2 regions of the Comamonas denitrificans genome follow, and region 1 is predicted to be linked to the other one. Evidence: predicted binding sites of a transcription regulator. Region 1 holds the regulator's gene; the other holds the start of a gene.
The links. Region 1 encodes FNR, which switches genes on or off when oxygen is low (the NO sensors DNR and NnrR bind a similar motif). Its sites were predicted from a motif close to TTGATNNNNATCAA; they were not measured.

Region 1 (3,414 bases):
ATTTTCTGGTACGTCTTTCAAGAGATGCTGGGCGCACCGCTGCTGTGGTTGCTCATTATTTTGATAGCTGGAGGCACTTTGGCCTTCTTATTTTTACTATTCAAAGAGCGCACAATCGTTGCTAGGCGCATGGTAGGTGCTCAAGCAATAGGATTGCTCGGCGGTGCGCTGGCCCTAGTGGTGATGGCCAAGGTGTCGTCCTCGGGCTTTACCGATGCAGGCGGCCCGGCCGACTGGTTTTTGATTGCCCTGGTCTTTGGCCTGGGGGCTGTGGGCACCACGGTGTTGGGTTACACTGTGGCGGGCTATATGCACTGCAAATGCCCGAGGGCTGCAAAGGCCTAGCCGCTCGTGGCGCTGGGGCTTTTTTAGCGCCGCCCGCGTTGCATGATGGCGGTGCCCAGCACCGCCAAAGTGCCGCCAATGAGCAGGCTGGTATCCAGTGCCTCGTGCAGCAGCAGCGCCGACACCGCCACCCCCACCACCGGCACCAGGGTGATGTAGCCGGCTGCCGCGCCTGCACCCAGGCGCTTGACCCCATCAAAGAACCAGGCATAGGCCAGGGCCGTGGCACCAAAGGCCAAGAACAACAAAGCCCCCCAGGCACTCCAGCCGCTGTGCAGGGCAGCTTGCACTCCGGCAGGGCCTTCCACCAGCAAGCTGGCCACAATCAAAAACAGCGTGCCAAAGCTGGCCGTCACCGCCGTGGCCGAGAGCGCATCCACCCCATTCATCACCCAGCGCCCCAGCAAGGTGTAGCCCACCCAACAGGCCACACAACCCAGAATCAGCCACTCGCCCAAGCCCAGCTGCCCCTGCAAAATGTGCAAGGGGTTGCCTTGGGAAATCACGATGATGGCGCCGCAAAACGCCATGGTCATGCCCAGGCCGATGATGGCATTGAGCCGTTCTTTGAACAGCCACACCGCCAGCAGCAGCGTGACCACCGGATTGAGGGTGATCAGCAAGGCCGCCTTGCCCGCCGGCAGGTACTGCAGCCCCGACAGGAACAAGCTGGCATAGCCAAATACCCCAACAAAACCGCCTAAAGCCATACCCATCCAGCGCTTTGTGCTCCAGTTTTTAAGTTGTGCAAAACCGCCACTGTGGTACATCCACGGCAGCAACACCAGCAGCGCCAGCACAAAGCGCAGGCTGGCAGCGGCCAGCGGCGGCATGGCCTGGGCCACGATGCGCCCGGCGGGCCAGGAGGCCCCCCACAGAATGACCATGCCTAGCATGCGGGCGTGGGGGCCAAAGTTGGAAAGTCGTAGCATAGGGGGCGCACTATAGGCTTGCTGCACCTGCGTGGTGCTGGATAGTGCCAAGAGGTTTGGGAAAGAGCAGGCCTTTGCGCAGGCCTGGGGGTTGAATATTGGATGTTGGGTGGCTGGTGCCAAGGGGCCAGGTCAGCGCCCTTCGCGGGAATTGTTCACCAAGCGCTGCAGTGCCTCTTGGTTGAGGATGCGGATATGGCGCTGTTTGACCTCCACCATGCCATCTTCGACAAATTTGGAGAAGGTGCGGCTGACAGTTTCGAGTTTGAGGCCCAGGTAACTGCCAATTTCTTCGCGCGTCATGCGCAAAATCAGCTCCGAAGAAGAAAAACCGCGTGAATGCAGGCGTTGCACCAAATTCAAAATAAATGCGGCCAGTCGTTCCTCTGCCCGCATGCTGCCCAGCAGCAGCATGACGCTGTGCTCGCGCACGATTTCACGGCTCATGACTTTGTGCACATGTGATTGCAGCGCCGTGACTTCGCGGGAGATTTCTTCGATGCGGTTAAACGGCATCACGCACACTTCGGCGTTCTCTAGCGCAATCGCATCGCAGGTGTGGTGATTGTGAACAATGCCATCCAAGCCAATGATTTCCCCCGCCATTTGAAAGCCGGTGACTTGGTAGCGACCGTCCTCGGTGGCGACACAGGTTTTGAAAAATCCGGTGCGAATGGCGTACAGCGAGGTGAAATCTTCACCGTTTTGAAACAGCATGTCGCCACGCTTGATCTTGCGCCGGGTGGCGACCACCTCTTCAATGCGCTGCATTTGCTGGCAGTCCAGGCCCACGGGCATGCACAGTTCGCGCAGATTGCAATTGGAGCAGGTAACTTGTATGGATGCAGTGGTAGGAGTCATTGAGCCAAGACCGCCGTTGCCCGGGGCAAAGAGAGAAAACAAAGAAAAACACGGGGCATTTGGGGTAAGCCCGTGCTGCGCTGACTTAGGTCAAATTATCACCCGTTTCTTTTTAAATAAATAATTGACGCACGTCAAGTCGGTAGCTTGGTTATTTACCCGAAAATAAAGGGCTTACCAAGGAGAAGATTGCCCATGAGTATTGTCACGCCCGATTTGCTGCGCCGTTATGACGTGCCAGGGCCACGCTATACCTCCTACCCGACGGCTGACCGCTTTGTTGAGGCCTTCCGCGAAAAAGATTACATCGTTGCGCTGCAGCAGCGCAAAGTGCTATCTGCCACGGCAGTGCAGCCACTGTCGCTGTACATCCACATCCCGTTTTGTGAATCGCTGTGCTACTACTGCGCGTGCAACAAAATCATCACCAAGCACCATGATCGGGCGGCAAAGTACTTGCAGTATCTGGAGCGTGAGCTCGATTTGCATGTGCAGCACCTGGGGCGTGGGCAGGTGGTGAGTCAGCTGCATTTTGGGGGGGGAACACCGACATTCTTGTCCGATGAAGAGCTTGTCAGCCTGATGCAGGTACTGCGGGCACGTTTTGAGTTTGCCCCCGATGGTGAATATTCGATTGAGGTGGATCCCCGCACGGTCACACCTGAGCGTTTGCAAGTGCTATGGGATATTGGCCTGAACCGCCTGAGCTTTGGCGTGCAGGATTTTGACTCTGATGTGCAGCAAGCCGTGCATCGCATTCAGCCGGCTGAACAGGTGTTTGCCTTGGTTGAGGCGGCCCGCAAAATCGGTTTTAAATCGCTGAACGTCGATTTGATCTACGGCCTGCCCAAACAAAATCCGCAATCCTTTGCCCGTACGCTGGAGCAAGTGGGCGAGTTGCGGCCTGATCGCATTGCCTTGTATGGCTACGCCCACTTGCCTGAGCGCTTCAAGTCGCAGCGGCGCATTGTGCGGCCTGACTTGCCCACAGCGGGTGACAAGCTGGAAATGCTCTCGGCGGCCATTGATAGCTTTATTGATGCAGGTTATGTGTACGTGGGGATGGACCACTTCGCCCTGCCGGACGATGCCTTGGCGATTGCCAAACGCCAAGGGCGCTTGCACCGCAACTTTCAAGGCTATAGCACCCAGCCCGATTGCGATTTGATTGCTTTGGGCGTGTCGGCCATTGGCCGCATTGGCGGCACTTACAGCCAAAATGCAAAAACTTTGGACGAGTATTACGATTTGATCGACCAAGGTTTGCTGCCCATTG
Region 2 (3,414 bases), on a different contig from region 1:
CCGCGTCAGCTTTGTGCTGACCGACGGTCTGCGCCTACGCAGCATTCAGCTGCAAGACGTGGCGCGGGACGATGACGGTGCTGAATCCGGCTTTGATGCTGACGTGGCGATCATCACTGGCGAGCTGGCCCGGCTTCTGCCTGCGCTGACCGTGGCCCTGGGCGAGGAAGGTGGTGCATCAGTATGAGCAAGCTTGGAGCTTTGAAGAAGACGGTCGGGTACGAAGGCAACGTACCGCGCTGTGCGATATGCAAGCACTACCGGGAGGCAAAGATACGCCTTGGCACAAACAGCCAGACGTACCGAAAAAACCAACACTGCAAGCGGTATTACTTCACCGTCACACCGAATGCAATCTGCAACGATTGGAATGGTAAAGATGGTTCTGTTTTAGACGGGGCTTTTGTATGAGCACCCGCCGCTTTACTGCAACCACCAATCAGTCCAAAGCGGCGGCCCAGCGCAAACGCGAGCTGGGTCACATCCACCAGGGCCGCGCCGCCCTGGGCTGGAGCGAGGACGATTACCGCTACCACCTGCATCAACTGACAGGCCACAGCAGCAGCGCTGACATGGATGCGGCTGGCCGCGCCAAGGTGCTGGCGCACATGGCGACCCTGGGCTACAAGCCCAAATCCAGCGCGTTTAAACCTTTTACGCAGGCCGCAAAAATACAGTGGCTCTGGCGCAAGATTGATGAGCATGGTGGCCTGCATGACCCCTGCCATACCGCGCTGATGGCATTTGTCGCCCGCACCACCGGCATGCAGGTGGACTCGCTGGACTGGCTTCCTGTTCTCGAGGCCTCGAACACCATCGAGGCGCTCAAAGCCATGCTTGACCGCGCCAAACGAGCGCAACGCCGCCCATGATTCAGCTGGCCGACCTTGCTGACACTCGTATGCTGCCCCCGCTGCTGCAGGACTTCGAACGCCTGATCGGCCTACAAGCAACGCTGGCACTGGTGCAGGCATACGGTGGCCTGCGCATCTACATCCCCACTCCGGCCAGGGCGCAGCCGGATCATCCGATAGCCAAGATCATCGGCCACACAAACCTGCTGGCCTTGGCCGAGGTGTATGGGGCCGAGAGCCACTTTCAACTGCCCAAGGCCCACCGTGCCCTGGTGGCCTTGCGCAATGCCCGCATCACCAAGGCCTATCTCACTGCAAACACATCTCGAGAGCTGGCCGCAGAATACAACCTGACAGAGCGCCACGTAGAGCGCATCGTGGCGGCAGCTGGCATTAAAGCCCCTGCTGATCGGCAGCAGGCACAGCTTTTTTAAACGCATGTAAGCGACGTTTAAAAGCCGTCCGAGTTAAATTAAGTCGGACATCGCATCCACCAAGGCGAAAAACGCCGCAAGTCATTGATAACAATGTTTTTAAAAAGTCGGACGTTTGATTTACGTCCGACTTTTTTTTGTCCGACTTAGCAGCAGTTTTCTGCGGCCTTCCTGTCACCGCCAAAACCCCTGCAACCCCGCGCCACAGCGTCACTTTCACTCTATAGCACCCCTGGGCCATTCCAATACGGAATCTGCCCGTTTTGGCCGTTTAATGCCTTTACACGGCCCATTTCGCGCCAAAGTGCATTTTTCTCAAAAAATAGCGCAACCCATTGCCACATTTAGAGATTTTTGACTTCTTCCACCTTCTTTCCTGTGCCAATACGAGCAGTCCCCCACTATTGATGATCACGTTCGTGATTGCCAGGTTCCGCTGCAGGCTGCGTGCCTTACAAAGCGAACCGGCATTGGCGCACCTCACGCCACGGCGTTGGTTTGCGCCTCTTCAATGCGCGGGTAGAACTCGCGGTTTTCCCGCTGCATGCGCTCATAAACACGCTTGAGCACGGTATTGGCATCGTTGCGAAAGCCTTGCGGGTCGCTGCGCAAGCGCTCAGCCGTGTTCCAGCGGCGGGCAAAGCCATCAAACGCTTGGGCAATCGGCCCCATATCGTCCTGAAACTGTTGCCCCAGCCGCGCCAAGGTGGCATCGCCGCTGCGCTGCAAGGCCGGGTAAAGCGCTTTGTCTTCTACCGCCAAATGCAGCTTGATCAGTGAGCTGAAGCTGATGATGCCCTGCGCAATCGCAGTCGCATCGACTTCCACCCCAGCATGGGTCAAAGAGCGCAACTGATCAATGCGCGACAGGATATCCACGTGTTGGTGCTTGAATTTTTCGATGTTCATAAAGGATCTCCAGAAAAGGAAAAGAGCGAGGGAAAGTACGGCTTTAAAACGTGTATTTCCGAAGAATCTTATTGCGCTGGACGGCAGCCTCGAAAGTGTTACTTTTCGCATCCACAACCTGATCCGGGAAAATTGCCGCAGGCTATGACGCAAATCAAAAGATTTATGTAGAATAAATCTTATTATTTTCAGCACCTACCCCGCGCCCACCAGGGATAGATTTTTATGCCGCACACCTCGCCCCATCTGTCACCCATCCCGCCGCAAGCGCCCCCCCCTTTGACGGGCTGGCCGCTGCTGCGTCTGGGTTTTCGGCCGTTTTATCTCTTGACGGCCTTGCTCGCCTGCATCTCGGTGCCGGTGTGGATGGCCGCATTTTTGGGGTACATGCCGCTGCAGTTGCCCCTGTCCGGATTGCTATGGCACGGGCACGAAATGCTGTTTGGGTTTGCCGTGGGGGTGATTGCCGGGTTTTTGCTCACCGCCGTCAAAGCCTGGACAGGGCATATGACCGCCCGCGGCCCCTTGCTGGCCGCGCTGGTATTGCTTTGGTTGGCGGGCCGCATTGCCGCGGTGTGCGCTCCGTACACCGTCTTTGCGGTGGTGGATATGCTGTTTTTGCCAGCAGTGGCCGTTGTGCTGCTGCGCGTTTTATTCAAATCGGGCAATACGCGCAATATCCCGTTGATTTCTTTGCTCTTATTAATGAGCGTGGCCAATCTGTGCTTTCACCTCACACAACTTAACTTGGTCGATTGGGATCCGCTGCGCCCGCTGTACGCCGAGCTGGGGCTGATTTTGATGGTGGTTTCCGTCATGACCGGGCGGGTGGTGCCCATGTTCACCCGCAATGTCACCCCTGGGTTGGTCATCAACACCTCGCGCTCTTTTGAGCTGGGCCTGCTGGCAGTGACGGGGGTGACCCTGCTGCTGTGGGTGGGCGCTGCCCCGGCGGCACTGGTGGCAGCGGCGTGTGCCATCACCGCGGTGCTGCACGCCATTCGCCTGTACCGCTGGAGCCCCTGGGTCACGCTCAAACGCCCCATCCTGTGGATTCTGCACCTGTCCTACCTGTGGATGCCGATTGGTTTTGCTATGCTCGCTGGTGCCGAGCTGGGCTGGATGCGCACGACGTTTGCCATCCACGCCCTGACCGTCGGGGTGATTGGCGGTTTGATTATTGGCATGCTCACCCGCACAGCCCGGGGCCATACCGG

Region 2: the regulator FNR is predicted to act here: its motif matches at 2,342-2,355, upstream of ACFO24_RS05095 (hemerythrin domain-containing protein).

Annotation. Positions count from the first base shown of each region.
Region 1 covers NZ_JBHSEY010000057.1:78,015-81,428, reverse strand. The annotation lists gene ACFO24_RS12340 (DUF5368 domain-containing protein) at 1-345, shown strand, start outside; gene ACFO24_RS12335 (DMT family transporter) at 369-1,277, opposite strand; gene fnr (fumarate/nitrate reduction transcriptional regulator Fnr) at 1,410-2,138, opposite strand; gene hemN (oxygen-independent coproporphyrinogen III oxidase) at 2,334-3,414, shown strand, end outside.
Region 2 covers NZ_JBHSEY010000017.1:4,652-8,065, forward strand. The annotation lists gene ACFO24_RS05080 (recombination-associated protein RdgC) at 1-187, shown strand, start outside; gene ACFO24_RS05085 (regulatory protein GemA) at 408-872, shown strand; gene ACFO24_RS05090 (Mor transcription activator family protein) at 902-1,288, shown strand; gene ACFO24_RS05095 (hemerythrin domain-containing protein) at 1,769-2,197, opposite strand; gene ACFO24_RS05100 (NnrS family protein) at 2,423-3,414, shown strand, end outside.